One region of the Streptomyces griseoaurantiacus genome, then DNA from elsewhere that is predicted to be linked to it. Evidence: riboswitches for the same ligand, from Rfam matches in the RefSeq annotation. Region 1 holds a riboswitch; each other region holds the start of a gene.

Evidence for each region. Region 1 has a riboswitch for cyclic di-AMP ahead of OHB09_RS15425 (M23 family metallopeptidase). Riboswitches for the same ligand answer to the same signal wherever they lie in the genome.
Region 2: linked by a shared signal. The riboswitch ahead of OHB09_RS04600 (C40 family peptidase) and the one ahead of OHB09_RS15425 (M23 family metallopeptidase) in region 1 are both predicted to bind cyclic di-AMP.
Region 3: linked by a shared signal. The riboswitch ahead of OHB09_RS28200 (M23 family metallopeptidase) and the one ahead of OHB09_RS15425 (M23 family metallopeptidase) in region 1 are both predicted to bind cyclic di-AMP.
Region 4: linked by a shared signal. The riboswitch ahead of OHB09_RS13085 (LysM peptidoglycan-binding domain-containing protein) and the one ahead of OHB09_RS15425 (M23 family metallopeptidase) in region 1 are both predicted to bind cyclic di-AMP.

Annotation. Positions count from the first base shown of each region.
Region 1 is NZ_CP108326.1:3,465,256-3,472,648, reverse strand. Features, by position in the region: gene OHB09_RS15440 (MarR family winged helix-turn-helix transcriptional regulator) at 1-5, shown strand, start outside; tRNA gene OHB09_RS15435 (tRNA-Met) at 99-175, shown strand; gene OHB09_RS15430 (PP2C family protein-serine/threonine phosphatase) at 356-1,501, shown strand; cyclic di-AMP (ydaO/yuaA leader) riboswitch at 1,837-1,994, shown strand; gene OHB09_RS15425 (M23 family metallopeptidase) at 2,005-3,057, shown strand; gene OHB09_RS15420 (PrsW family intramembrane metalloprotease) at 3,086-4,702, opposite strand; gene trmB (tRNA (guanosine(46)-N7)-methyltransferase TrmB) at 4,774-5,568, opposite strand; gene OHB09_RS15410 (hypothetical protein) at 6,016-7,393, opposite strand, start outside.
Region 2 is NZ_CP108326.1:1,011,479-1,018,871, forward strand. Features, by position in the region: gene OHB09_RS04580 (DUF4135 domain-containing protein) at 1-1,867, opposite strand, end outside; gene OHB09_RS04585 (hypothetical protein) at 1,956-2,111, opposite strand; gene rocD (ornithine--oxo-acid transaminase) at 2,555-3,775, opposite strand; gene ddaH (dimethylargininase) at 3,772-4,608, opposite strand; cyclic di-AMP (ydaO/yuaA leader) riboswitch at 5,191-5,396, shown strand; gene OHB09_RS04600 (C40 family peptidase) at 5,400-5,873, shown strand; gene OHB09_RS04605 (DUF6328 family protein) at 5,961-6,512, shown strand; gene OHB09_RS04610 (ATP-binding protein) at 6,555-6,995, opposite strand; gene OHB09_RS04615 (helix-turn-helix domain-containing protein) at 7,279-7,393, shown strand, end outside.
Region 3 is NZ_CP108326.1:6,373,772-6,381,164, forward strand. Features, by position in the region: gene dxs (1-deoxy-D-xylulose-5-phosphate synthase) at 1-75, shown strand, start outside; gene OHB09_RS28180 (aspartate aminotransferase family protein) at 72-1,508, shown strand; gene OHB09_RS28185 (helix-turn-helix domain-containing protein) at 1,617-2,240, shown strand; gene OHB09_RS28190 (DUF6126 family protein) at 2,237-2,356, shown strand; gene OHB09_RS28195 (tyrosine-protein phosphatase) at 2,417-3,214, opposite strand; cyclic di-AMP (ydaO/yuaA leader) riboswitch at 3,728-3,888, shown strand; gene OHB09_RS28200 (M23 family metallopeptidase) at 3,893-4,825, shown strand; gene OHB09_RS28205 (SGNH/GDSL hydrolase family protein) at 5,119-5,904, shown strand; gene OHB09_RS28210 (MBL fold metallo-hydrolase) at 6,063-7,244, shown strand; gene OHB09_RS28215 (SpoIIE family protein phosphatase) at 7,273-7,393, opposite strand, start outside.
Region 4 is NZ_CP108326.1:2,963,312-2,970,704, reverse strand. Features, by position in the region: gene OHB09_RS13105 (SurA N-terminal domain-containing protein) at 50-691, shown strand; gene OHB09_RS13100 (nucleoside triphosphate pyrophosphohydrolase) at 709-1,728, shown strand; gene OHB09_RS13095 (cytochrome P450 family protein) at 1,849-3,123, shown strand; gene OHB09_RS13090 (LysM peptidoglycan-binding domain-containing protein) at 3,312-4,316, shown strand; cyclic di-AMP (ydaO/yuaA leader) riboswitch at 4,585-4,774, shown strand; gene OHB09_RS13085 (LysM peptidoglycan-binding domain-containing protein) at 4,779-5,492, shown strand; gene eno (phosphopyruvate hydratase) at 5,833-7,122, shown strand; gene OHB09_RS13075 (FtsB family cell division protein) at 7,260-7,393, shown strand, end outside.

The sequences.
Region 1 (7,393 bases):
GCTGAACGATCTCCCGCCGGGCGTCCCGCCAGGGATACGTCCGCCCAGGTAAAGGTGGTGAGCGGGGTCCCCGGGATGACGTACACTGGTTTCACCGACGCGGGGTGGAGCAGCTCGGTAGCTCGCTGGGCTCATAACCCAGAGGTCGCAGGTTCAAATCCTGTCCCCGCTACCACGTCCCCGGGGGCGGAGGCCGCAAGGCTTCCGCCCCCGGGGTTTTTGTCGTCCCCGCCACCCGTCGCCGCGATCCCCGTCGTACGGGTCACCCGTCGCCGCGGTCCCCGTCTACCGGTCCCGCCACCCGCCCGGGTCACCGGAGGTGCCCCGCCGCCCCGTCCCGAGGGACCCTGGTGGCGTGGGGCAGCGCACAGAGGACGAGGCGGTCGTGACCATCGGGAACGCCGGGGGCGCCGGCCGTGGCGCGACCTGCGTCCGTGCCTCGCTGCCCTTCCTGCCGGTGCTGCTGCTCGCCGCCGCGATCGTCTACGACTGCCTCACCCCGGCCGATTTCACCGCCGCCCCCCTGTTCACCGCCGCCCCCCTGGTCGCCTCGTTCCTCTATTCGCTGCGCGGCACCGTCCTGACGGCCGCGGTCGCCGTCCTCGCCGTGGCCGCGATCCACGCCGGCTTCGGCGTCATGTCCAACATCGACATCACCACCGAGCTGATGACGGTGGGCACCGTCGCCGCTCTCGCCGTCCTGATCAACGTGCTCGCCGGACGCGCCGGGGCCCGGCTGGCCTCCGTCCGCCACATCGCCGAGGCCGCACAGCGGGCCGTCATGCCGCAGCCGGCCGAACGCGTCGCGGGTCTCGACATCGCCGCACGGTACGAGGCCGCTCAGGACTGGGCCGCGATCGGCGGCGACCTGTACGCCGTGCAGGACTCCCCGCACGGCGTGCGCCTGGTCCTGGGGGACGTCCGCGGCAAGGGCATCAGCGCGGTCAGCGTCGTCGCCGTCGTCATCGGCGCCTTCCGGGAGGCCGCCGAGCAGGAGGCCACGCTCGGCGCGGTCGCCCAGCGGCTCGAACGCGCCCTCGCCCGCGAGGGCGGCCGACGCCACGACCAGGACTCGGTCGAGGGGTTCACCACCGCCGTCCTCGCCGAGATCCCGCACGGCAACGCCCTCGTCCGCCTCGTCAACCGCGGCCATCCCGCCCCGCTGCTCCTGTACGAGGACGGCAGCCTGCGCGTGCTCGAACCGAGCGAGCCGGCACTGCCGCTCGGGATGGGCGAGCTGGGCCGGTGGCCCGAACGCGCGGAGGAGGCCGCGCTGCCGCACGGCGCCACGCTGCTGTTCCACACCGACGGGCTCTCCGAGGCACGGGACCGGCACGGCGAGTTCTACGACCCCGCCGCCCGGCTCGCCGGCCGCACCTTCTCCGGGCCGGACGCGCTGCTGCGCTTCCTGGCCGAGGAGGTGGCCCGGCACACCGGCGGCCGGGCGACGGACGACCTGGCCCTGCTCGCGGTACGACGTCCGCACCGGCCGCGTTCCTGAGGGCGGCGGTGCCGACCGCGCCCAGGACGGTGGCCGTACCGCCGGTGTCTCGGGCGGTGGCCGTACCCGTCGGTGTCCCGGACGGCGATCAGTACGTCACCCGCCGTGACCGGATCGTGTTCTCCCGGCAGGTTTATCGACGGCTCGTCAGGGCCCGTCCGGGCCCGAGGCCCTCGGAAGGCCCCGCCAACTCGCCCGTTTTGCGGGACTCATGGCGCAAAAGTCCTGGCCAAGAGGTGTAACTCGTGCCACTGAACGGCTTGGAATGTGCGCCCCCGGTCTATTAACGTTCGATAACGCAGCACGGTCGTCCCAGCCGTCACAGGAGGCGGCCCCGTGCTCATCTGCCTAATCCCGCAAGGGAGCCGGGGAACCACCACTCAGGGGTGAATCGCGCGGCTGCCGCCGAGAAGACACGGCCGGCACACGCGCGTAGGAGACCTTCCTGCTCCGAACCCGTCAGCTAACCCGGCAGGCGAGAGGAAGGAAAGGAGAGCGCCCACGTGGCGTCCAACCGGCCTGCCCAGAACCCCTCGTACGCTCCTGCCGGCACCGAGGTCATCGACCTCGACCGCCGTTCCGAGGAGGGCACCTGGGAGGAGTGGAATCCCACCGCGGAGACCGTTCGTCCCGTCCGCGGCCGGCACCGCGTCACCAAGCAGCGCGGGGGCGGACTCGCGCGCAGCTCCACCGTTCTGGGCGTCGGCGTGATCGCCGCGGTGGGCGCGGGCGGCATGGCCACCGCGCAGACCTCCAAGCCGCCGGTCTCCATATCCCTGCCGGACCTGTCCTCGGTCACCGAGTCGGCCAAGGCCCTCGTCGGTGACGACTCCGGCGACAAGGCCGACACCCCCGCACGGACCGTCGCCGCCCCGTTCACCGGCGTCGGACTGACGAACGCCGACACCGCCGCGGGCACCAAGGACGCGGGCGAGGCCCTGCGCGACCGGATCATGCGGCAGGCCGAGGCCCAGCAGGACCAGGTGGACAGCGCCGCCGCGAAGGCCGCCGAGGCCGCCGCCGCCAAGCAGGCCGCCTCCGCCGCCGAGGAGGCGGAGAAGAAGGCGGAGAAGAAGGCCGCCGACGCCAAGGAGAAGGCGGAGGCGGAGGCCAAGCAGCAGGCCGCCGCGAAGAAGCTCGCCGAGCTGGCCAAGCAGTTCACGCTGCCGACCTCCTCGTACACGATCACCTCGACCTTCGGCCAGGCCGGTTCGATGTGGTCCTCCGGCTATCACACCGGCCTCGACTTCGCCGCGCCCACCGGCACGCTCATCAAGGCCGTCCACAGCGGCACGATCACCCAGGCCGGCTGGGCCGGCTCCTACGGCTACCGCACGATTCTCACCCTGGACGACGGCACCGAGCTGTGGTTCTGCCACCAGTCCTCGATCAGCGTCAGCGTCGGGCAGAAGGTGAGCACGGGCGAGGTCATCGGCCGCGTCGGCGCCACCGGCAACGTCACCGGCCCGCACCTGCATCTGGAGGTCCACCCCGGCGGCGCCGCCACCGGGATCGACCCGATGGCGTGGCTGCAGGGCAAGGGGCTGCACCCCTGACGTCCCCGGCCCGGGCCCCCGGCGGGGGTCAGGCCGACGGAGGCGGGCCCGCCGCGGTCGACGGAGGCGTCGGCGTGACGCGGACCTGCGGGGTCGGGTCGTAGGCCGCCTGACCCTGGGAGGCGTACGCCTGGGGCGCCCGGCCGTACGCCGGTGCGCCGTACTGGGACGGGACGGCGTACTGCGACGGGACGGCGGGGTGGGGGGCGTGGCCCCCGGCGCCGGGCCCGGGGTCGTACGCCGGGGGACGGTACCCCGGTGCCCCGTACGCGGGGGCTCCGTATGCGGGGGCTCCGTGCGAGGGGGCTCCGTACGAGGGGTGGTGGCCGTAGACCGGGAAGGGGCCGTGTCCCGGGGCGTACCCGTGCCCGTGTCCGTACATCGGGGGGACGCCCCACAGCACCGCGCCCGCCAGCGTGTGGCCCGCGTGGGCCAGTGCCGGGCGGGCCACCTCACGCCGGTGCCACAGCTCCTGCAGCAGCTCCCGCTCCCGTACGACGAAGTCGGCGCCCGCGCGGCCCGAGCGCCCCCGGTGGCGCAGGAACGCCAGCGAGGTCGCGTAGGCCTCGTACTCGGCGACCGTGCGCGCCGCCGCCTTGCCGAGCCGGTCCCTGGCGTGGTCGCGGGCGAGCCGCCGGGCCTTCATCGAGCCCATGACGAACGGTTCCGGCATCGTCAGCCAGCCGGCCACCACGTACGCGGGCAGTTCGGCGCGCACGGTCCGCAGTTCCCGCTGCCGGGTCGATATGACCAGCCAGGTCAGCAGTCCGAACATCGGCACCATGAACGCCCCGTAGACCGCGAAGAAGCCGTAGCCGTCGCCGAACGAGGTGGAGCCGTTCCACAGCGAGTGCATGCCCATCGCGAGCAGCAGACCGCCGAGCGGGGCCAGCGTCCGGCGCACCCGCCGGTGCTCGGCGGTCAGCGCGCTGATGCCGAAGCCGATGCCGGTGAACACGGTGAACAGGGGGTGCGCGAAAGGCGACATCACGACGCGCACGAAGAACGTCGCGGCCGTCACGGAGGCGATGCCGCCGTGCCCGCCGTCGGACTGGTCGGTGCCGAAGGCGGTGCCCAGGTAGAGGATGTTCTCGGTGAAGGCGAAGCCGGTCGCGGTCACCCCGGCCGTGACCACACCGTCGACGATCCCGGTGAAGTGCCGACGGCGGAAGAGGAAGACCAGCAGCACCGCCGTGGCCTTCGCGGACTCCTCCACGACCGGCGCTATGACGGTCATGCCGAGGGTGTCGGCGCCCTTGGGGTCGGCCGTGGCGACCGCTATCCAGTGGGTGGCGAAGCTGTTCGCGATGATCGCGACGAGCGCCGCCGCGCACGCCCCCCAGGCGAAGCAGAACGCGAGGTTGCGCCAGGGCCCCGGCTCGACCCGGTCCAGCCAGCGGAAGGCGGCGATCAGCAGGGGGACGGGGAACACGGCGAGGCCGAGCCCCACCAGGAAGCCCTCGGTGCCGGTCTGCTGCCGGACCAGGGCGAGGATGACCAGCCCGGACAGCGCGAGCAGCGAGATCGGCGCCGCGTACCGCACCCAGGTGCGCTGCCACCAGTGCGGGTGCCGGAGCACACCGCCGGGGGCGGGGGACCCGGTCGGGGCGGGAGGATACGTCGGATACGGAGGACTGGTGGCCACGGCATTGACCCTAACGAGACAGAGGCGCCCGGTGCTGCCTGTTATCGCCGCCGACCGGTGTCCACCGCCGCCTACCGCTGCTCCTCGGTGTCTCGGTGGTCGGCGTGCGGGACGCGGCGGAACAGCAGGTCGTTCACGACATGACCCTTCTCAAGGCCCTGCCCCTCGAAACGCGTCCGGGGCCGGAAGTCGGGACGCGGCGCGAAACCGCCCCCGGGGTGCTCGTTGGTGAAGCCGGGGTGCGCGGTGAGTACCTCGAGCATCTGTTCGGCGTAGGGCTCCCAGTCGGTGGCGCAGTGCACCAGCGCCCCGGGGCGCAGCCGGGTGGCGGCCAGGGTGAGGAACTCGGGCTGGATCAGACGGCGCTTGTGGTGGCGCTTCTTCGGCCACGGGTCGGGGAAGTAGACGCGCAGGCCGGCGAGGGAGTCGGGCGGGAGCATCTCGCGCAGCAGGATGATCGCGTCGCCGTTGCCGACGCGGATGTTGTTCAGGCCCCGGGCCTCGGCGAGGTTGAGCAGATTGCCCTGGCCGGGGGTGTGCACGTCGACGGCGAGGATGTTGGTCTCCGGGTCGGCCGCGGCCATCGCGGCGGTGGCCTCGCCCATGCCGAAACCGATCTCCAGGACCGTGGGGCGGTCGTTGCCGAACAGCTCGGCGAGGTCGAGGACGCAGTGGCCGTCGATGTCGAGGCCCCAGGCGGGCCACAGGCGCCGCAGGGCCTCCGCCTGGCCGGTGGTGACACGGCTGCGGCGGGGCTGGAAGCTGCGGATGCGCCGCTCGAAGTGCGAGCCGGCGGGGTCGGCGGCGGGCCCGTCGGGGAAGCGCGGCGTCTTGGCGGGGGCGGAGACATCGATGGATTCAGACACAGTGCCCCCGATTTTACGGCGCCTCCTGAGGGCCGCGGCCTGCAAGGGACGCGGGGAACTGCGCGACGGGCCCCGACGCGCCCGCACTCCGCACACGACCTTTGACCACCCGAGCTCTCCCGCCCGGGGTCGGGCAGGGGGCGCGGGGACCTGCGCGACGAGCCCCGACGCGCCCGCACCCCGCACACGACCCCGGACCACCCGAGCTCTCCCGCCCGGGGTCGGAGGGGCGGAGCCCCTCAAGGGACGGGACGGGTAGGGGCGGCGGGGGCGAGACCCCCCCCTACGCGCGCCCCGACGCACCGCGGGCCGCCCTGCACTGCGCCCTGCTCGCACCCGTGGGCCGCCACGCACTGCGGCCCGCTCGCACTGTGCCCCGCCACGCGCCGTACCCCGCTCGCACCGCGCCCGCACACGCCCGCCCCCCGTCCGGGAGGGCGCCCGCGTCTACGCCGGCGCCGCCATCAGCAGCGGCCGTGCCCGCTCCCGCAGTTCCACCACCCGCGGCTCGTCCCCGTACGGCTCGAGCCGGTGCAGCAGGTCCTTCACGTACTCCGTCGTCCGCGCCGAGGAGATCCGCCCCGCGACCTCCACCGCCCGCACCCCCTGCTCGCAGGCCGCGTCCAGGTTCCCGGACTCCAGTTCGGCCACCGCCGAGACCACCAGCCGCAGTCCGTGCGAGCGCACGAACTCCTCCGTCGGCTTCGACAGCGCCTGTTCCGTGAACCGCCGCACCTGCCGCGGTGCCTTGAGGTCGCGGTAGCACTCGGCCGCGTCCGCCGCGAACCGGTCGTAGGAGTAGAAGCCGAGCCAGGACGGGTCGGGGTCGCCGTCGCGGGCCCGCTCCAGCCACCCCTCGGCGGCCTTCAGCGCCCCGCCGGCGGCGTGCGCGTCACCGGCCCGTGCGTGCGCCCGGGCCTCGACGAGCCGGAAGAAGCTCATCGTGCGCGCCGTCGCCAGGCCCCGGTTGCGTTCCAGTGCGGCCTGCGCGAGGTCGACGCCCTCGTCGCCGAAGCCCCGGTAGGTCGCCTGGAGGGACATGGAGGCGAGGACGTACCCCCCGAGCGGCACGTCCGCGGCGGCGCGGGCGAGCCGCAGCGCCTGGATGTAGTACCGCTGGGCGGCCTCCTGCTGGCCGGTGTCGAAGGCCATCCACCCGGCCAGCCGGGTCAGCTCGGCGGAGGCGCCGAACAGCGCCCGGCCGACCTCGTCGGAGTAGGAGCCGAGCAGCAGCGGCGCCGCCTCGACCCGCAGGCACTCGGGCACCATCGACGAACGCCAGTCCCCGCCGCCGTACTTGGAGTCCCAGCGTCGGGCGTCCTCGGCGGCCTCCCGCAGCTTGCGCACGTCGCTGTGGCCGACCCTCGTCGGCGCGGAGGAGCCGTCCGACGGGCTCGCGTCACGCGCCACCGAGCTGTCGGCCGGGGTTATGAGCCATCGCGACGCGGGGGTCGCATAGGCGCTCACGGCGAAGGAACCGGCCAGGGACTGCCAGATGCCGCCGGAGCCGGCCCGGCGTCCGGCGAGATCGAGGCGGTAGAGATCGGTGGCCGAGCGCACGGCCTGTCCGACGTCCCGGGGGAAGGCGAGGCCCACCTCGGGCGCGGGATCCGCGTCCGCAAGGCCGATCTCGTGGAGCGGCACCGGACGGCCGAGCTTCTGGCCGATGGCCGCGGCGATCAGATGCGGGGCGGCACCCTGGGGCACCATCCCCTTCGACACCCAGCGGGCCACCGACGTCTTGTCGTAGCGAAGTGTCAGCCCGCGCTGGGCACCAAGATCGTTGACGCGCCGCGCAAGCCCCGCGTTACTGATTCCCGCGAGG
Region 2 (7,393 bases), 2.5 Mb from region 1:
GCACGTCGGCGTCAGGGGCCGGGCGGGGAAGCGGCTCCACGCGGATTCTCACGGTGCCGTGGTCCCAGAGGTAGACGACCCGTCGCGCCGCCTCCGGCCAGTCGAACCCGACCTCCCCGGTGCGCCGGCCGGAGAGCCGGACCCGCACACCGTCCGTGTCGTAGGTGTCGTGCGGATCCACGTGGCCGTACACGTACTCCACGGCGTCACGCAGCGCCACACCGAGTCCGGCCAGGTCACCGCCGCGACCGTCGCGCACGGCACTCGAGGGTGGCCACTGCGGAGGTGCCCCGATCGTCACGGCCGTGTGGGGCGGGCCGGTGCGCAGCAGCGGGCCGCCGGACACGCGGCGAAAGAAGTAGGGGACGTCCAGGCCGTCCAGCTGAGCGACCTCGTCCGGGCCGAAGACGGTGTCCGGGGCGGCCTCGTCGTGCGGGGCGCCGGTACGCGTGCCGGAGGGGGGTGCCGTGCCGGTGAGCCGGTCGGCGAGCGCCTCGGTGTACGCCGCTGTCGGTTTCAGCAGGACACGGACGTGGCCGTCCTGCTCCCCAGACGTCAAGAAGGCACGGATCGCCTCGTGGTGACGGCACATGAGGGCCCAGGCGTCGAACATCCCCCGGAGGAAGGAGGACAGGTACGGTGCGTATCCGGTGCGGCCCCGGGAGTCGGCGACGACCGTGCGGGTCCGGGTCCGCGCGCAGGGCCGGCTGCGCCTCTCCAGCCGCAGTCCACCACCGGCGGTCGCGGTGAAGTGGGTGACGGGACCGTCGATGCCGCACCAGCGGGCCTGGTCCTCGAGTCCCGGGTGGTGGTGGTCACCGGCCTCGGTGTCGGCGATCAGGCCGGTGTCGTAGAGGCCCGGCAACGGCGCGAGGAAGATCTCCAGATCGACCGGGTAGAGCATCGGTTCCCGTTGTCCGGGCCGAGTTCCGGACAGAACGTTCCCCTCCCCCAGGTCGGCGATGCCGAACCGGTGGGCGGCCGCGGCGAGGGCCCCGGCTCGCCGCCAGTAGCGTTCCGCCTGCCGGCGACCGAGTCTGGTCCCGGAGAGCCGCCGTCCGGGGATGGAGCGGATCACCCCCCACTGCGAGGGCTGCTCGACCCACTCCTGCCAGGTGTACTCGGACCGGTCGCGACCGGTGCCCGCCGTGCAGCGCAGGACAGGGAGGTCGACCGGCCCCGTGACGGGCGGCAGGGAATTGAGGAAGGCGAACACCGAGTTGTCGGAGGCGAGCAGGAGCAGTTCCCCACCGGGCGGACGAGGCTTGTAGGCGAGCGTGCCGCCACCGCTCATACGCACGCGCAGGACCCTGCGACGCCCGTTGTGCGTCTCCCCCGTCTGGGCCTCGATGCCTGTCACGGGTGGTCGCAGCGAGGGTCGGTCGAACCAGGGCCCGGTGACGTCCCGGGCGAGACGTTGCAGGAAGTGGTCCAGGAAGTCCGTCCAGCGGGCGTGCTGCTCGGCTGCCGCGTAGGGGACGCCCGCTGCGCAGGCGGTGAAGGCCTCGGTCACGAGCGGACCGAAGAGGTCGCCATCGGTCACGTCGAGCAGACCGGGCGCGAGGAGGTCGCCGTGGCGTCTCGTGGCCCGGCCGCACCAGGTGTCGAGGGCGTCGAGCAGTTCGGTGAGCGCGGAGAACCCGGGCCTGGCGAGGGTCGCCGCCAGGAGAGCCGCGTCGCCGTCCCCCTCCAGATACCGTTCGTGCACGAGCAGACCGTCGTCGGTGAGGCTCATCACCGCGGGGAACAACCGGCGGGTGGTGCCCGCCCGCACGGCTTCCACCACTTTCTCCGTGGCGACGGAGCCGTTCGGCCCCGGTTTCCTCGGACCGGTCGGCCGTGCCGCCTCCCACAAAGGCTCGGTCATGGTGTCGGACCTCCCCTGCGCGGTGCCGCCCCGCACGTCGCCGAGCGGCACCGCGTCCTGTCCAGTCGGGCTTACCGGCCGGGGCGGATCAGACGCAGTACCAGCCGATGCACGTGTTGGCCGCGGCACCGGTGCGGTCGGGGATCCGCTGCTCCAGTTCGCCGATCACCAGGTCGAGGTCCTCCTCGGCGGACGGCCGGCTCTCCGGGCGAGCCTGGGTGTCGTGGGCAGGTGCGTGAGTCATGGTTCCTCCAGGGTTGACTGGTTCCGCATGAGTCGTGCGTCGGACACACGGCGCTCCGGTCGCTCGACCCGCTCCGCACGACATGTTTCGCGCGCGGGAGCGCCCGCCGCGATGCTTTCGATGCTGATGGAAAGCATCGGTCGACTTCCGGCCGCCGCCGACCGCACCGACGCACCGACGCACCCTCCGCTGACCAGGCCGTACTGACCGCCGGACGGGGGTGAGGCCGGGGTTCGGCCGAAAGACCGACGACGCGAAAGGGCCCCTCCTCGGCAGGCGCCGACGGCCAAGGACACGCTGCCGGGACCGGGGTACGGCAGTCCCGGCAGGCGCCGACGGCCAAGGACACGCTGCCGGGACCGGGGTACGGCAGTCCCGGCAGGCGCCGACGGCCACGGACACGCTGCCGGGACCGGGGGACGGCAGTCATCCCGCGGGGCCTCTCAGGTCAGCACCCGTTCCAGTGCCGCCAGCGCCCACCGCAGTTCGTCCGCCGTGATCGTCAGGGGCGGGGCGAGCCGGATGGTGGAGCCGTGGGTGTCCTTGACCAGGACGCCCTCCGCCAGCAGCCGTTCGCCGATCTCGCGGCCCGTGCCGAGCGCCGGGTCGACGTCCACGCCCGCCCACAGTCCGCGGGCGCGGAAGCCGGTCACGCCCCGGCCGACGAGTTCCGTGAGCCCGTCGCGCAGCACCACTCCCAGTTCCGCCGCCCGGCGCTGGAACTCTCCGGTAGCCAGCAGGTCGACCACGGCGGAGCCGACCGCCGCCGCCAGCGGATTGCCGCCGAAGGTCGAGCCGTGCTCACCCGGGTGGAGCACGCCGAGCACCTCCCGGCGGGCGACCACCGCGGAGACCGGCACGATGCCGCCGCCGAGCGCCTTGCCGAGCAGCAGCACGTCCGGCAGCACCCCCTCGTGCTCCACCGCGAGGGTGCGCCCGGTGCGGCCCAGCCCCGACTGGATCTCGTCCGCGAGGAACAGCGCGCCCGCGCGCCGGGTCAGCTCCCGTACCCCGGCCAGATAGCCCTCGTCCGGGATGATCACCCCGGCCTCGCCCTGGATCGGCTCGATCAGCACCGCCGCCGTCGTCTCGTCGACCGCCGCCTCCATGGCCGCCAGGTCGTTGTAGGGGACGACGCGGAAGCCGGGCGCGAAGGGGCCGAAGCCGGTACGGGCCACCGGGTCGGTGGAGAAGCCGACGATCGTCGTCGTACGCCCGTGGAAGTTGTCGGCGGCGACGACGATCGTCGCCCGGTCCTCGGGCACGCCCTTCACGTCGTACGCCCATTTGCGGGCCACCTTCACCGCGCTCTCCACGGCCTCCGCGCCGGTGTTCATCGGCAACACCGTGTCCAGGCCGGTCAGTTCGGCGAGTGAGGCGGCGAAGGCGGCGAGCCGGTCGTGGTGGAAGGCGCGCGAGGTGAGGGTGAGCCGGTCGAGCTGGCGGTGGGCCGCCTCGATCAGCGCGGGGTGACGGTGCCCGAAGTTGAGGGCGGAGTAGCCGGCGAGCATGTCGAGGTAGCGGCGGCCCTCGACGTCCTCCACCCAGGTGCCCTCGCCGTGGGCGAGGACCACGGGCAGCGGGTGGTAGTTGTGCGCCAGGACCGGCTCCTCGGCGCGGATGATCCCTGCGGTGGTGGTGTGGGTGCGGGCGGGAGCGGTCATGAACGGATCTCCTGGGTGCAGCACTTGATGCCCCCGCCTGCCTTGAGGAACTCCGACAGGTCGACGGGGACGGGGACGTATCCGCGGGCGGCGAGCCGGCCGGCGAGGGCCGTGGCCTGCGGGGGCATGAACACGTGACGGCCGTCCGAGACCGCGTTGAGGCCGAGGACACGCGCGTCCTCCCGGGTGGCGAGGACCGCGTCGGGGAACAGCCGGGCCAGTACCTCGCGGCTGCCGGGCGAGAACGCCTGCGGGTAGTAGGCGATGTTCGCCTCCTGTCCGGGTCCGGGCTCCCCCGGGTCGAGGACGAACAGGGCGGTGTCGAGGTGGTAGAAGTACGGGTCCACCAGCCGCAGTCCGACGACCGGGACGCCGAAGAACTCCTGGGCCTCGCGGTGGGCCTCCGGGGTGGTGCGGAAGCCGGTGCCGGCCAGGACGTACCGGCCGGCCGGGATCAGGTCGCCCTCGCCCTCGCACACCGATTCGGGCCGGTACACGTCGTGGCCGGCGGCCTTGAACCAGGCCGTGTAGGCGGCGGACTCGGGGCGGCGTTCGGGGGCGTGGAAGAGGGAGCCGAAGACGCGGCCGCCGAGCACGAGGGCGGAGTTGGCGGCGAAGACCATGTCGGGGAGGCCGGGGACGGGGGGCACGTTCTCGACGGTGTGGCCGTACTCGCGGTACGTCCGGACCAGGTCGCGCCACTGGAGGAGGGCGAGGCCGGTGTCGACGGGCACGTCGGGGTGCATCCAGGGGTTGATCGCGTACCGGACGGCGAAGTAGGTGGGTTCGCAGACGAGATAGCGCCGGGGGCGCGGCACACGGGAGTCGGGCACGAAGGGGTACCTCCGCTGATGCGGTGCCAAGGGGGTGAGACCACGGTAGGGAGGGCGCACGGAGGCGGACAAGTGACGAAAACTGCGTGTACGCGCAGTTTCGCTGCGTGCGGGCGCGGGGTCCCGCAACGTTCTTGCGCGGCGCGCGAGCCACGCCGACGTTCGGCTCGCGCACCGCTCCGACGTTCGGCTCGCGCGCCGCTCCGGCGAACGGTGCGGGAGCCGCTCCGGCGAACGGTGGCGAGCCGCTCCGGCGAGCGACTCGGGGACCGCGCGGCCGAGGCCCGGGCGTGCGCGACACTCCGGCGCGGGGGGCCGGACGGGTTACCCCCTTTCGGTGTACGCATACCTCGACTTTTGTGACCGCCCCGGTTGCGCGGCACGGGTGGACACCAGGCGGAACGAGGTATTCCGGTGCTGGTCCGGGGCTCCTCCCGATGCTGGACGCGCCCTGGAACGGGGGGTGTTCACTCGAACAGCAGAGTGGTGAGTAACAACACAAAGCTCCGTTTCCGTTGGGATTTTCAGACATCGGTGGGTGAAGATCCCTTGCGACAGCCCCCGCCACAAGAGGCGGGGCGGTCCGGGCGGACGCCGAATCCTGCCGCCGCCCGGATGACCGGTCGACAGGAGTGGATCGGCAGGAGTGGAGGACCCGAGCAAGACGGGTCGCCGGTACGGACAGTCCGTGCCGAGCAGCCCTTGGGGTGAAGCCGCGTCAGCGGCCGGGCAACTTCGCCAGCCCGAATCCGACAGGTCATCCTTCACAGGCGGCTGACGAAGGGTTGCGCATGACTGCGCTCGATCGTGTCCCGTCGCTGTTGACCCGGGCCGGCACCGCCTCGGCCCTCACCCTCGCCGCCGTGGGCGGCAGCATCGCGGTCCCCGGCGTCGCCTCCCAGGCGTCCGCCGCGACCACGGCGACGAAGGCGCTGCACGTCGCGGCGTCGAAGAAGGGCTCCCCCTACCAGTGGGGCGCCACCGGGCCGAAGCGGTTCGACTGCTCCGGGCTGACGCTGTACTCGTTCAAGAAGGCGGGCAAGAAGCTCCCCCGGACGGCGGCGGCCCAGTACAACAAGACGCGCCACATCTCGTCCTCCCACCGCAAGGCGGGCGACCTGGTGTTCTTCCACTCGGGCAGCTACGTCTACCACGTGGGCATCTACGCCGGGAAGGGCAAGATCTGGCACGCGCCGAAGACCGGTGACGTCGTACGGCTGCAGAAGCTGTGGACCAAGAGCGTCTGGTACGGCAGGGTGCGCTGACCGTCCGGCGGGGGTCTCGGCGCGTGGCCGGTCGCCGTGTGACGTGCGCGGGGGCGTGAGCCGCCGAGGAACGGTTATGTGTGTGACATGGCCGACCGTCCTCACCACGAGCTTCGCAACGAGACCCCGCTGGAACGCGCCGACCGCAACTTCGCCGAGCTGCTGCAGGAGGTGCGCGTCACCCAGGCGGGCGTGCAGATCCTGTTCGCCTTCCTGCTGACGCTCGCCTTCACCCAGCGCTTCCCGGACATCGACGCCTTCCAGCGCACGACGTACGTCGTCACACTGCTGCTGTCGATGCTGGCGGCCGTCCTGTTCACCGCGCCGGCGGCGCTGCACCGCTCGCTGTTCCAGCAGAACGCGAAGCCGGTGATCGTGCAGGTCTCCTCACGGCTGGCCTCGGCCGGCCTGGCGGTGCTGATGCTGGCGTTCACCGGCTCGGTGCTGCTCGTCGTGGACGTGACGCTGGGCCGGGCGGCGGGTATCGCCGCGGGCGCGGGAACCATGGCGGCGTGCGTGCTGCTGTGGGGGGTCCTGCCGCGGCTGGTCCGCCGCACCAGCGTCCGTACGGACCAGCCGGTCACGGAGGGCCCCACCGAGACGCCCGGCGGCCGGGGACGCAAGTCCTCCGAGGACTGAGGGGCCGAGGGCTGAGGGCTGAGGGGCTGAGGGGCGCTCCCTTCACGGGTCCGGCTGGACCGCGGGCACCTTCCACGGCAGCTCGGCCTCGATCGTCTTCCCGCCCTCCCGGGTGGGCCGCACGCTGAGCCGTCCGCCGCACTCGGCCGTCAGCCAGCGGACGATGACCAGACCGCGCCCGTTGTCCTGCTGCACGGCGGCAGGCAGCCTCTTGGGGAAGCGCGGGTGACCGTCGGTCACCCCGACGCGGAGCCGCTCGTCCCGGTCGAGGACCAGGTCGACGGTGAAGGTGGGCGACATTCCCAGGGTGTGCTGCACGGCGTTGGTGGCGAGCTCGGAGACGATCAGGCGCACGGTGTCCGCGGCCTCGGCGTCGGGTGGCAGTCCCCAGTCGGCGAGGACGCCCGCGACGTATCTTCGGGCCGCGGAGACCGAGGCGGGATCGCTCGGCAGAGTGACGGATGCTTCCTGGTGATCTGCCATGGCGTCGTCGCCCCTTTCCCACGGGACCGGAGCCCGGCACGGAGCGAACTTCGCGCTTGCGGTCCCGGACTTGGTGCTGCGCGTCAGACTGCCACCACCCGCGGGCTCCCTGCTGCCGATCCCCCAAGATATGCATATATCTGTCGCCCGAAGCGGTGAACTATCCGACGACCGACCGTATATGGGCGCATGCTCGGTCCATCCTCTACCGTCGCCAACCGGGCCCGCCGGCGCTCGCCGTCGCCGCGACGCGTGTGCGCACGCCGGGCGGAAGGAGTCGGCCATGCAGTACGGACCAGCGGTGCGCCGCCGCAAACTCGGCGCGGAATTACGCGCCCAGCGCGCGCGGGCGGGTCTCACCAGCGGACAGGCGGCGGCCCGGGTCGGCTGGCACCAGT
Region 3 (7,393 bases), 2.9 Mb from region 1:
TGCCTCGCCACCGGCGCCCGGCCGGGCCAGGACCCGCAACCACCTGTGAAGACGTCCGAGGAGAACCACGTATGACCACCGCGGAACCCGCGCCCCGCCAGACCGCCCGAGGCCAGGAGGCGGACACGGGCAAGGAGTTCGACCTCGCGGGACTGCTGGCCGAACGCGGCGGCGAACGCTACGACCTGCACGGCCGCTACATGAACCACCAGCTGCCCCGCATGCTGCACACCATCGGTTTCGACAAGGTCTACGAACGGGCCGAGGGCGCCCACTTCTGGGACGCGGACGGCAACGACCACCTCGACATGCTCGCCGGCTTCGGCGTCATGGGCCTGGGCCGCCACCACCCGGTGGTCCGCAAGGCCCTGCACGACGTCCTCGACGCGGGCCTCGCCGACCTGACCCGGTTCGACTGCCCGCCGCTGCCCGGGCTGCTCGCGGAGAAACTGCTGTCCCACAGCCCGCACCTGGACCGCGTCTTCTTCGGCAACAGCGGCACCGAGGCCGTCGAGACGGCGCTGAAGTTCGCCCGGTACGCCACCGGACGGCGCCGCGTGCTGTACTGCGACCACGCCTTCCACGGCCTGACCACCGGGTCCCTCTCCGTCAACGGCGAGGACGGCTTCCGCGAGGGCTTCGCCCCGCTGCTGCCCGACACCGCGATCCCGCTCGGCGACCTCGACGCACTGGCCCGGGAGCTGAAGAAGGGCGACGTGGCCGCCCTGATCGTCGAGCCGATCCAGGGCAAGGGCGTGCACGAGGCGCCCCCCGGCTACCTGCGCGCCGCGCAGGAGCTGCTGCACAGGCACAAGGCGCTGCTCATCGCCGACGAGGTGCAGACCGGCCTCGGCCGCACCGGCGACTTCTACGCCTACCAGCACGAGGACGGGGTCGAGCCGGACCTCGTGTGCGTGGCGAAGTCGCTCTCGGGCGGCTACGTGCCGGTCTCGGCCACGCTCGGCAAGGACTGGATCTTCAAGAAGGTCTACTCGTCCATGGACCGCGTCCTGGTCCACTCCGCGAGCTTCGGCGCGAACGCGCAGGCGATGGCGGCGGGACTCGCGGTGCTGCACGCGATGGAGAACGAGCAGATCGTCGCGCACGCGCGCGCGATGGGGGAGCGGCTCAAGTCCGGGCTCCAGGCCCTGACGGAGCGGTACGAGCTGCTCTCCGAGGTGCGCGGGCGGGGGCTGATGATCGGCATCGAGTTCGGCCGGCCGAAGTCGCTGAAACTGCGGAGCCGGTGGGCGATGCTGCAGGCGGCCCGCAAGGGGCTGTTCGCGCAGATGGTCGTCGTCCCGCTGCTGCAGCGGCACCGCATCCTCACGCAGGTGTCCGGGGACCACCTGGAGGTGATCAAGCTGATCCCGCCGCTGGTGGTGGACGAGGCCGACGTCGACCGCTTCCTGGAGGCGTTCACCTCGGTCATGGACGACGCCCACGAGGGCGGCCTCATGTGGGACTTCGGCAAGACCCTCGTGAAGCAGGCGGTGGCCGCCAGGTAGTCGGCGACCGGTGGGGCCCCGCGGCACGCGGTCCGCGGGGCCCCACCGGTTTTTGCCTGTCAGGCAAGAAAATTGCCCCAGGGGTAAAAGTCTGGCTCAATCGGGGGTATGAGCCCATCCGATCCGCCCCCGTCGGCGGAGACCGGCGCGGCCCTCTCCACCGTAGCGCCCCAGCTCCGCGCCCTGCGCCACCACGCGGGCCTGACCCTGGAGAGCGCGGCCCGGGCCGCGGACCTCTCGCCGGCCCACCTCTCCCGTCTGGAGACCGGTCACCGCCAGCCGTCCCTCCCCGTGCTGCTCACGCTCGCCCGCGTCTACGGCACGACCGTCTCCGAGCTGCTCGGCGAGACCACCGCCGCGCGTGACGCGGTCGTCCGCGCCGACCGCGCGGAGCCGACCCGGGCCGGCGGCTGGACGTACTGGCAGGCCGGCGCCCCCGGCCGCGGCATGCAGGCACTGCGCGTCCACGTCCCCCACGGCACCCAGGGCGACATCGTCCGCGTCCACCCGGGGGAGGAATGGCTCCACGTCCTGCGGGGGCGGCTGCGGCTGCGGCTCGGCGACACCGCGCACCTGCTGGACACCGGGGACAGCGCGCACTTCGACTCGCTCACCCCGCATCGCCTCGCCGCCGCCGACCCCTCCGGCTGCGAGCTGCTGTTCGTCCATACCCTCCTGCAGAGCCCCAGTACCGCGCTCTGCCTCGGCCCCCTCACCGGAGAGACCCCATGAGCGACTACGAGACGAAGTTCCCGCGTGCCCTGTGGATCAGGCTGCTCGTCTACCTGGCCGTCGGCCACCTCTTCGCCGCCTTCATCTGGCTGCTCTTCGAGGTGGGCGCCAAGTAGCGCGCGCCGCGCGGGCCGGGCCGGGCGCGGCGGGGCCCAAGGGCTCAGTGGCGCGGGGGCTCAGTCCAGCAGGTGGTCCCGCAGCCGCGCACGCACCTCGGGAGTGACCCCGAGGCCCTGCTCCAGGTAGGCGTCCACCCCGCCCCAGGTCTCCTCGATCGCGGCGAACGCCGCCTGGAGGTACTCGGCCCGCGCGTCGAACAGCGGGGCGATCAGTTCCATCACCTCGGGGGAGTGCGCGTCGGGCGAGGACGCGGTGCGGCGCACCTTGTACCTGCGGTGCTTCGCGTTCGACTCCAGGTAGTCGGCGAGGATCGCGTCCCGCTCCACGCCCAGCGCGAGCAGCGTCACGGCGATCGACAGTCCCGCCCGGTCCTTGCCCGCCGAGCAGTGCATCAGCGCCGGCACTCCGCCCTCGGCCAGCGTGCCCAGCACCCGCGCGTGCTCGGCCGTGCGTCCGCGCACGATCGCGCGGTACGAGGCGATCATCCGCGCCGCGGCCCTGCCCTCGTCCAGCAGCTCCCGCAGCTGGTCCAGGTTCCCCTCGCGCACCATCTTCCAGAACTCCGCCCCGTCGGCCGGGTCGGACAGCGGCAGGCCCACGTTGCGTACGCCCGGCAGCTCCACGTCCGGGCCCTCCAGCCTGTGGTCCGCGGCGTTGCGGAAGTCGAAGACCGTGTGCAGGCCCAGGGAGGCGAGGAACACCGCGTCCTCGGCCGTCGCGTGCGCGAGGTGGCCGCTGCGGTACAGCCGCCCCAACGCCACCCGTCGGCCGTCCGCGGTCGGCAGCCCGCCCAGATCGCGGAAGTTGCGCACTCCGGCCAGCTCGGGCTCGGTCGACGGGACCTGCTGTGTCACGGGTGCTCCTCCCATCCGTCCGCCGACGCGGCTCGTCGGCGGGGCGCGTTCCGCCGACGACGATACGGCACCGGTGCCCCCTGCACGCAGGTCGCGCGCAGGTCTCACCCGCGCACGAGCGCGCACGTCACGCCCGCCTCCCTCTCCCCGCGAATGCCGCAGAACCGACGAATCGCCCAGCCGGTCGCTCCCCATAAGGGAGTTCTGTCCGAATAGTCATCGGTCGGCACCTTCGCTCCAACTGGCCCGGTATTGCTCCGCGTCGGTGAAGGCGCGGGTGAGCAGCGTCATATTCGTGACGGGGCGTCGAACGTCATGTTCACGTAATTCACCTGTTCCGTCGGCGAATTCGGCGGCAAAGGAAGATCGCCACTTGTGGCGCCGTACCCCGAATTCCCTGAATCGATCAAGGGAAAAAGGTGTCCGGGAAAGCCGAAGGTTGTGGTCGCGGCGCCATTTCGCTTACGTTCCCCCTCGTTCCGAGCGGAACGCCGAATCCTGCCGCCGCCCGGAAATCCGCACTCACCCACCCGTACACGGCAGGAGCGGGGGACCCACAGGTACAACGCCTGGTCCGGTCTTCCGGGACAGGCTCGGGGTATAGCCGCCACAGCGCGGCCGGGCATCTCCAGCTCGCACCCGACAGCTCACCTCGCAGGCGCCGGAGAGGAATTCGACATGCCCGCGAAGGGTAAGCACCGCCGCACCAAGGCCCGGTTCATCACCACGACCCTCGCCGCCGCCGGAACCGGTGGCGCCGCGATCGCGCTGCCCCTCCTGGGTGCCACCGGCGCCCACGCCGCGACGCCCGCGTCCTCCGCCCCCGAGCACTCCGCCGCCTCCGTCTCGGCGGGCGCCCACGAGAACGCCGCCCGCACCTACACGGTGAAGGCCGGAGACTGGCTCGCCAAGATCGCCGGTGACCAGCACGTGGCCGGTGGCTGGCACAAGCTGTACGAGGACAACCGCGAGGCCGTCGGCAGCGACCCCTCGCTCATCCACCCCGGCCTGAAGCTCACCCTCGGCGCCAAGGCCCCGGCGAGCGCGCAGGGTTCCTCCTCCGCCGCGCACGAGGCCCCCGCGAAGAGCGGCGCCGCCGAGAAGACCCAGAAGACCGAGAAGGCCGAGCAGCCGCAGGCCGCGCAGGGCAGCCAGTCCGCCGCGAAGGAAGCCCCCGCCGCCAAGCCCGCCACGAGCAGTTCCTCCGGCTACACCCTGCCGGTCCAGGGCGCCGCCATCGGCACCTCCTACCACGCCTCCGGCAGCATGTGGTCCAGCGGCTACCACACCGGCACCGACTTCGTCGTCCCGACCGGCACCAGCCTCAAGGCGATAGCCGACGCCACCGTCGTCTCCGCCGGATGGGGCGGCGCGTACGGCAACCAGGTCGTCCTCAAGCTCGCCGACGGCCACTACGCCCAGTACGCCCACCTCTCGCAGCTCTCCGTCTCGGCCGGCCAGACCGTGACCGTGGGCCAGCAGCTCGGCCTCTCCGGTGCCACCGGCAACGTGACCGGCCCGCACCTGCACTTCGAGATCCGCACCACCCCGAACTACGGCTCGGACCTCGACCCGGTCGCGTACCTGCGCGCCCACGGCGTCGCCATCTGACGGCTGACGGCCCACGGCCCTCACGGCCCGCGGCACCCGCCTCCCGAAGGCCGGACCCCTCGATCCCCGGGGTCCGGCCTTCGGCCGTGTCCGGACCCGCATCCGCGCCCGTCCCCGCTCCCGCGCCCGTCCCCGTCCCCGTCCCCGTCCCCGTCCTTATTCCGATGTTGACCAAGCCTTGACCCGTGGCTTATCTCACCGCCCGTCAACCCCTCCCTACGGTCGCGCAGCTCACATCCCAGGAGGAAAGATGGGCCGACGTGGCAGACGATTCGAAGAGTGACAACAGATCAGTGATCGGGTCGTACGTGGCGGTGGGGGACAGCTTCACCGAAGGCGTGGGCGATCCCGGCCCGGACGGGTCCTTCCTCGGCTGGGCCGACCGCTTGGCGGTACTCCTCGCCGACCGCCGTCCCGAGGGCGACTTCCGGTACACCAACCTCGCCGTGCGCGGGAAACTGCTCGACCAGATCGTCGCGGACCAGCTCCCGGGGGCCCTGGAGCTCGCCCCCGACCTGGTCTCCTTCTGCGCGGGCGGCAATGACATCATCCGCCCCGGTACCGACCCGGACGAGGTCGCCGAACGGTTCGAGCGGGCCGTCGCCCGCCTTGCCGGAGCGGTCGGCACGGTCATGGTCACCACGGGCTTCGACACCCGCGGCGTCCCCGTGCTCAAACACCTGCGCGGCAAGATCGCGACCTACAACGGGCATGTGCGTGCCATCGCCGACCGGTACGGCTGCCCCGTGCTCGACCTGTGGTCGCTGCGCACGGTGCAGGACCGGCGGGCCTGGGACACCGACCGGCTCCACCTCTCGCCCGAGGGGCACACCCGGGTCGCCCTGCGGGCCGGCCAGGTGCTCGGCCTCGACGTCCCGGCCGACCCCGACCAGCCGTGGCCGCCGCTGCCGCCGCGCGGGACGCTGGAGATCCGGCGCGACGACATCCACTGGGCGCGGGAACATCTCGTGCCGTGGATCGGCCGGCGGCTGCGCGGCCAGTCCTCCGGGGACGCCGTGGTGGCCAAGGGCCGGATCTCGCCCGAGGACATCAGGATGCGGATCGGCGCGGCGGTCTGAGGCAGGCGGTACCGGCCGCCGGGTCCCCAACCGCACTCATTCACCCCGGGGTTGGGCCGCCGCGTGTTCCCCGCGTCCCCCACGGGCGGGGAACACGCCCCGGCCGCCGTCCGTTGACGCCGGTAATGGACCGCACCACGCACACCTCTGGAGACGCCGTGACCGGCCTTCCTTCCCTCGGCTCCGGGCGCAGCCCGCTACGGCCCCTGTCCTTCGGCGCGGATCCCACGGGCGAGCGCCTGGCCCGCATCCGCCGTTCCCCGAACTTCGCCGACGGCGTCTTCGTGAACCCCGACGGCCCCCGCACCCGCGAGTCCGGCGGCTCCGCCCTGGGGATCGCCAAGCAGTACTTCGAGAAGGGGTCCCGCGCCCGCCGCGCTCCCACCGGCACGATCCCGGTGCACCCCACGACCGTCGCCGACCTGGCCCGCCCCCCGAAGAGCGGCCTGCGGATCACCTGGGTGGGGCACTCCAGCGTCCTCGCCGAGATCGACGGCCGGCGCGTGCTGTTCGACCCGGTGTGGGGGCAGCGCTGCTCCCCCTTCGACTTCGTCGGCCCCAAGCGGCTGCACCCCGTCCCTCTCCCGCAGGCCGCGCTCGGCCCGGTCGACGTGGTCGTCATCTCGCACGACCACTACGACCACCTCGACCTGCCCACGATCAAGAAGCTGGCCGGCACGGACACGCTCTTCGCGGTGCCGCTCGGCGTCGGCGCCCACCTGGAGCGCTGGGGTGTCTCACCGGACCGCCTGCGCGAGCTGGACTGGAACGAGTCGACCCGCGTCGGCGGGCTCACGCTGACCGCCACCCCCGCCCGCCACTTCTGCGGTCGGGGCATCCGCAACAGGCAGCACACTCTGTGGGCGTCCTGGGTGGTCGCGGGCGAGAACCACCGGATCTATCACAGCGGCGACACCGGCTACTTCCACGGCTTCAAGGACATCGGCGCCGAGCACGGCCCGTTCGACGCGACGATGATCCAGATCGGCGCCTACAGCGACATGTGGCCCGACATCCACATGACCCCCGAGGAGGGCATCGACGCCCACGTCGACCTCCAGAACGGGGACGCGGCCGCGGGCGTCCTGCTGCCGATCCACTGGGGCACCTTCAACCTGGCGCCGCACCCGTGGGCGGAGCCCGGGGAACGGACGATGTGGGCCGCGCGCCGTGCGGGCGCCAGGATAGTGGCCCCGCGCCCGGGGGAACCCTTCGAGCCGGCCGCGGTCGGAGCCGTCGTCCCGTGGTGGCGCGAGGTGGCACGGACCCCGGCCGAGGGGTGGCGGGCCTGGCCCCCGGTGGGCGAGCCCGAGAAGCACGCGCCGGCGGTCGGCGCCTGAGCCGATCTGCCCGCGCGAGCCGAGCGGCTCAGGCGCCGACCGGGCCGCCGGGCGGGTCCTCCTGCGGCAGCTCCCCTTCCGGGTGTGGCAGGTCCTGTTCTGTCCAGATGCACTTGCCGTCGGCCAGGTAGCGGGTGCCCCAGCGGCGG
Region 4 (7,393 bases), 500 kb from region 1:
CGCGACGGCGCGGCCGCACCCTGTCTGCACAACCTCCAGGAGGCCCACCTTGCACCGCCGTCGCACTGTGATCGCCCTCAGCGCCGCCCTCCTCGCGGCTCCCGCCCTCACCGCCTGCGGCAGCGACTCCCACCCCGGGGCCGCGGCCGTCGTCGGCGGACAGCGGATCACGGTCGCGCAGCTGGAGAACAGGGTGGAGGAGGTGCGCAGCGCCCAGCGGGACGCCACCGCCGACGAGGCCCAGTACGCCCAGGAGATCGCCCGCACCGGCAGCCTCACCCGCGACACCCTGCACACCCTGGTCCTGGACCGGGTCCTGGACCGCGCCGCGAAGGACGCGGGCGTCACGGTCACCGAGCGGGACGTGCAGGCGATGCGCACCTCCCTGGAACAGCAGGCCGGCGGCGCCCGGGGCCTGCGCACGGCCTGGCTGCGGCAGTACGGAGTGGCGCCCGCGCGGCTCGACGAGAGCCTGCGCACGGAGGTCCGGGCGCAGAAGCTGGCCGCGGCCCTCGGCGCCGACATGAACACCAGCACCGGCAAGGCCGTCTTCTGGAAGTCGCTGTCCGACGCCTCCAAGGCGCTGCACATCGACGTCAACCCGCGCTACGGGAGCTGGGACGTGCAGAAGAGCAGCCGGGTGGACACCACGGCGCCCTGGCTGAAGGACGTGAGCCGGGCCGGCGCCTGAGGGGTTACGTTCGTGGGGTGAACGCCACCGGTACCGAAGCCTCCGCCGACGCCCCCGGGCGCATAGTCCTGCTCACCACCAGCCACCGGGTCGCCCCCGGGCTGCTGTCCTGGCCCGCCTGGCAGCTCCTGCGCACGGCCGACCGGGTGCTGTGCGCGGACGGCGCCCATCCGCAGCTCCCGTATCTGCGGGAGGCCGGCGTGGAGGTGGACGAGGCCGCGCCGGAAGCCGGTGAGCTGGTCGACGCGTGCGCCGGCGGGCGGACCGTGGTCGTCCTCGCCACCGGCGAGGGCGAGCCGCGGCTCACCGACGGGCTGGCCCGCATGGCCGGCTCCGGCCGCTTCCGGATGCCGGACCTCGAACTCCTGCCCGCCTCCTACGACCTCCCCGGCGCCCGCCTCCTCGACCTCGTCCAGGTCATGGACCGCATCCGCCGGGAGTGCCCCTGGTCCTCCGGACAGACCCACGAGGGGCTCGCCAAGTACGCCATCGAGGAGGCCTACGAACTCGTCGAGGCGATCGAGGACGGGGACCGGGAGGAGCTGCGGGAGGAACTCGGGGACGTGCTCCTCCAGGTCGTCTTCCACGCGCGGATCGCCGAGGAGGACGCCGAGGAGCCGTTCTCCGTCGACGACGTCGCGGGCGGCATCGTGGCCAAGCTGATCCACCGGCACCCGCACGTCTTCGGCGAGGAGAGCGCGAGCACGCCGGAGGAGGTCAAGGCGCACTGGCTGCGGACGAAGGCGGAGGAGAAGCGGCGCGACTCGGTGACGGAGGGCGTCCCGCTGGGCCAGCCCGGTCTCGCCCTCGCGGCCAAGCTCGCCTCGCGGGCGCGGACGGCGGGGCTCGACGTGCCGCTGCCGGCGGGGGAGGGCGTCGGCTACGAACTGCTCGCGCTGGCGGCGCGGGCGGAGGCGGAGGGGGTGGACCCCGAGGCCGCCCTGCGCGCGGCGGCCCGCGCCTACCGCGACGCGATCCGCGCCCGGGAGTCGGACACAACGGAGTCGGACACACCCGAGTCGGACACTCCGCGCTGAACCCGGACGCCGCAACGCGGACGCCGAGCGGACCGCACGACTTCGCGCCCCCGCCCCCCCCCGCCAGGGGGCGCGGGGGCGGGAGACCGGCGGGCCGTCCCCGGCCGTTAGGGTCGCCGTATGCATGGCGAGCCCTCGCCGCCCCCGGCGGCCCCCACCCTGTTCGACTGGGAGTTCGCGGCGAACCCGTACCCCGCCTACGCCTGGCTCCGCACCCACAGCCCCGTCCACCGCACCCGCCTCCCCAGCGGTGTGGAGGCCTGGCTCGTGACCCGCTACGCCGACGCCCGCCGCGCCCTGGCCGACCCCCGGCTCTCCAAGAACCCCGCGCACCACGACGAGCCCGCCCACGCCCGCGGCAGGACCGGCATCCCCGGCGAGCGCAAGGCCGAGCTGATGACGCACCTGCTCAACATCGACCCGCCGGACCACACCCGTCTGCGGCGTCTGGTCAGCACCGCGTTCACCCCCCGCCGCGTCGCCGAGTTCGCCCCGCGCGTGCAGGAGCTGACGGACCGGCTCATCGACGGCTTCGCCGCCCGCGGCGAGGCCGACCTGATCCACGAGTTCGCCTTCCCGCTCCCCATCTACGCCATCTGCGACCTCCTCGGCGTACCCCGCGAGGACCAGGACGACTTCCGGGACTGGGCGGGCATGATGATCCGTCACGGCAAGGGCCCGCGCGGCGGGGTCGCCCGCTCCGTGAAGAAGATGCGTGGCTACCTCGCCGAACTCATCCACCGCAAGCGGGAGGCGCTGCCCGCGGAGGCGGCCCCCGGCGAGGACCTCGTCTCCGGTCTCATCCGCGCCTCCGACGAGGGCGAGCACCTCACGGAGAACGAGGTCGCCGCGATGGCGTTCATCCTTCTGTTCGCCGGCTTCGAGACCACCGTCAACCTCATCGGCAACGGCACGCACGCGCTGCTGACCCACCCGGAGCAGCGGGCCCGGCTGCAGGACTCGCTCGCCGCGGGCGACATGGGCCTGCTGGAGACCGGGGTCGAGGAACTCCTGCGCTTCGACGGCCCCGTGGAGCTGGCCACCTGGCGGTTCGCCACCCGGCCGCTGACCCTCGGCGGTCAGGACATCGCGCCGGGGGAGGCCGTCCTCGTCGTCCTGGCGGCCGCCGACCGCGACCCGGAGCGGTTCGCCGAACCCGACGTGCTCGATCTCACGCGGCGTGACAATCAACACCTCGGCTACGGGCACGGCATCCACTACTGTCTCGGTGCGCCGCTCGCCCGGCTGGAGGGCCGGACCGCGCTCGCGACGCTCCTGACCCGCCTTCCGGACCTCCGGCTCGCGGTGGATTCCACCGAATTGCGGTGGCGTGGAGGCCTCATCATGCGCGGATTGCGCACGCTGCCCGTGGAGTTCGCACCCGTCCCGAATTGAGTGGGCATCGGTTGCGCATAAACCCGCCCGGACACGAAAAGTGACAGTTCCTCAACTCTGTGATCTTCACGTGATCTGCGCTGCATTAACTTGTAACCGGTGTTGTACTGGCTATACGTTCACGCATCAACAAGGCGGTCCCCCGGATCGCCGCGTTGGGTCACCGCTGTCGTGTGAAAGGCAACCGCATGCTCTCCGGGAACGGTCGTCACCGTCGCCCCCGTCAGGCTCCGGCCCTCCTCGTCGCGGCCGGCGTGACCGGCTCCGCCATCGCCATCCCCCTGCTCGGCGCCACGGGCGCGAGCGCGGCCAGCGGTTCCACCTGGGACCACGTCGCGGAGTGCGAGAGCGGCGGCTCCTGGAGCGCGGACACGGGCAACGACCTGTACGGCGGCCTGCAGTTGTCGCAGGACGACTGGAACCACTACGGCGGCCTCGACTACGCGCCGAGCCCCGACAAGGCCAGCCGTTCGCAGCAGATCGCCGTCGCCGAGAAGATCCTCGCCGCCGAGGGCGTCGCCGCCTGGCCCACCTGCGGCCCGCTGTCCGGGCTCTCCAAGGACTCCGGTTCCGCGGACGTCGACACGGGCCTCGGCAGCGGCTCGGGCGAGTCCGGGAAGTCCGGCTCCGGGCTGGACCTCGGCCTGGACAACTCGTCCGGAAACTCCGATTCGTCCGCCTCTTCGGGTTCCTCGGGGTCCTCCGAATCCTCCGGCAAGTCCTCCGGGAAATCCGGCAGCACGTCCGACGAGGCGTCCGGAAAGGCGAGCGCGAGTCCGAGCAAGAAGGGCGAGGACTCCTCCCGCGCGTCCGGCGATTCCCGCTCCGGCGGCAAATCCACCACATCCCCGGAAACCAGCGACAAGTCCGGCGATTCCTCGGCCGGACGGTCCTCGGGGAGCGCCTCGGAGCACTACCGGCAGAGCCCGGGCTCCTCGGCCCTCGTCGACACGGGCGCCGTCGACGGGACGAAGGGGGCCAACACCCTCATCGCCGACGGAACCGGCCGGCACCGCGGCAGCAGTGCCGAGGACGGCTCCACCTACACGGTCCGCCACGGCGACACCCTCGGCTCCATCGCCGACTCCCTTGACGTGGACGGCGGCTGGCAGGCCCTCTACCAGGCCAACGAGGACGCCATCGGCAGCGACCCGAGCGTCATCCGGCCCGGTCAGAGCCTCGTCGTCGAGTAGGCGCGCCCCGTTCCGGGGGCGTCGGGGGACGCCGGGGACGCCAGGGGAAGAATCGGACGTACGGGGTTGAAGTGCACCCGAAATCAGGGGAGTTTGGTCCCTGGATCAGCCCTGATGTCCGATTCGGCGAAAGTGTGGGATGAGTCTCATAAGCCTTGATCGTCTTTGAAATCCGGCGGATCTCATGTCTACGGTCGTCACCGCTCGCCATCGCGGGCCCCGACGGTCGCAACGCCGAATCCTGCCAGCGGCCGTACGGGAACAGTCGTCGCGTCAAGCGCCGTAGGCAGGAGCGGGGGACCCAGGTAAGTGCCGGGCCCGGCGGCCGGACCACCACGTGGTCCCGGACGGCCGGACACGGCTTGGGGTGAAGTCGTGCGCCACAAGCGGCGCGCGACCGGGCAACTCAACCGGCCCGAACCCGACAGCTCACCTCGCAGGCGTCGGTGAGGGGATCTCTCCATGCTGTTTTCCAGCAAGGGCAAGCACCGCCGTCCGTCCAAGGCCACCCGTGTCGTCGCGCTCGCCGGCGTCACCGGTGCCGCCGTCGCCGCCCCGCTGATGGCGGCCGGCAACGCCTCCGCCGCCACGGCCTCCCAGTGGGACGCCGTCGCCCAGTGCGAGTCCGGCGGCAACTGGTCCATCAACACCGGCAACGGCTTCTTCGGCGGGCTGCAGTTCACCAGCTCCACCTGGGCCGCGTACGGCGGCACCGCGTACGCCGCGCGTGCCGACCTGGCCTCCAAGTCGCAGCAGATAGCCGTCGCCGAGAAGGTCCTCGCGGGCCAGGGCAAGGGCGCCTGGCCGGTGTGCGGCAAGGGTCTGACCGGTGCCGCCTACGACGGCGCCGCCGCCTCCAGCGGCTCGTCCTCCAACGGGTCGAGCAACTCCGGCAGCTCCAGCAGCGCGGGCTCGTCGAGCAGCTCCTCGTCCACCGAGCAGCACGCCTCCCGTTCCCAGGAGCGTCCGGCCGCGAAGAAGACCGTCACCACGCCCACCGGCAAGAAGGTCGAGAAGGGCGACGGCGAGTACAAGGTCGTCAAGGGCGACACGCTGAGCGGCATCGCCGCCGAGCACCACGTCAAGGGCGGCTGGCAGAAGCTGTTCACGCTGAACAAGGACATCGTGGACGACGCGGACGTCATCTTCCCGGGCCAGCAGCTCCACCTGAGCTGACCCTCCCCGGCCCCCTCGCGGGGCCGGCCCCCGTCCCCACGGGTCCCCCACCCCCGGCGCCTCTCCCCCGTACGCGCCGGGGGTGGGGCATGTCCGGACCCGGGGGGCCGCGGAGCCCCGGACGGACCGCCGGGTGCGCGCGCTCTCCTGATACCCACCCCCGCTCATTTTGTTCCGTCAGGAAACAATTCACCCACACTTCTGCCCGGCAAGTGGGCCACACACCGGTGCCGCCGCCTGAGACGGCTAGGCTCGGGAGCGCGAGCCACCCCGGCTCCGCGCCCCGCGTCGGGCCCCGAGGGCCCGGCGTACCCGCGTCACATCCCAGAAGGAGATGCTCGTGCCGTCCATCGACGTCGTCGTAGCCCGGGAAATCCTGGACTCCCGAGGCAACCCCACGGTCGAGGTCGAGGTCGGCCTCGACGACGGCAGCACGGGTCGTGCCGCCGTTCCCTCCGGTGCCAGCACCGGTGCCTTCGAGGCCATCGAACTCCGTGACGGCGACCCGAGCCGCTACCTGGGCAAGGGTGTCGAGAAGGCCGTCCTCGCCGTGATCGAGCAGATCGGCCCGGAGCTGGTCGGCTACGACGCCACCGAGCAGCGTCTGATCGACCAGGCCATGTTCGACCTGGACGCCACCGACAACAAGGGCTCCCTCGGCGCCAACGCCATCCTCGGCGTCTCGCTCGCCGTCGCCCACGCCGCCTCCGAGGCCAGCGACCTGCCGCTCTTCCGCTACCTGGGCGGCCCCAACGCGCACCTGCTGCCGGTGCCGATGATGAACATCCTGAACGGCGGCTCGCACGCCGACTCCAACGTGGACATCCAGGAGTTCATGATCGCCCCGATCGGCGCGGAGTCCTTCTCCGAGGCCCTGCGCTGGGGCGCCGAGGTCTACCACACGCTGAAGAAGGTCCTGAAGAACAAGGGCCTGGCCACCGGCCTCGGCGACGAGGGCGGCTTCGCCCCGAACCTCGGCTCCAACCGCGAGGCCCTCGACCTCATCCTCGAGGCCATCAAGGAGGCCGGCTACACCCCCGGCGACCAGATCGCCCTCGCCCTCGACGTCGCCGCCTCCGAGTTCTACAAGGACGGCGTCTACTCCTTCGAGGGCAAGGACCGCACGGCGGCCGAGATGACCGACTACTACGCGGAGCTCGTCGACGCGTACCCGCTCGTCTCCATCGAGGACCCGCTGTTCGAGGACGACTGGGCCGGCTGGAAGACCATCACCGACCGCCTCGGCGACAAGGTCCAGCTCGTCGGTGACGACCTGTTCGTCACCAACCCCGAGCGCCTGGCCCGCGGCATCGAGGAGGGCACCGCCAACGCCCTGCTGGTCAAGGTCAACCAGATCGGCTCGCTGACCGAGACCCTGGACGCCGTGGAGCTCGCCCAGCGCAACGGCTTCAAGTGCATGATGTCCCACCGTTCCGGCGAGACCGAGGACGTCACCATCGCCGACCTGGCCGTCGCCACCAACTGCGGCCAGATCAAGACCGGCGCCCCGGCCCGCTCCGAGCGCGTCGCCAAGTACAACCAGCTCCTGCGCATCGAGGAGATCCTCGACGACGCCGCGGTGTACGCCGGCCGCTCGGCGTTCCCCCGGTTCCGCTCCGCCGGACAGTGAGCCCCACCGCGGGCGCCCTCGTGAGCGAGCGGCGCCCGTGGGCGGCGTCGTACGTACGTCCCCGTACCCGGTCCCGTACCGTGTGCGGGGACGTACGCATGAGACGGCAGGCGTGAGCGCGACGGGAGGCGGAGGACATGGCCGCGAAGGACCGGGACCGGTTCTCGACCGCGACCAGGCTGCGGCTGCTCGGTGAGCAGACGGCCGCCCGGGTCTACCGTTCGCAGACCCGGCGCCAGGCCCGCCGCTCCCGGCTCACCGGCCGCGCGGC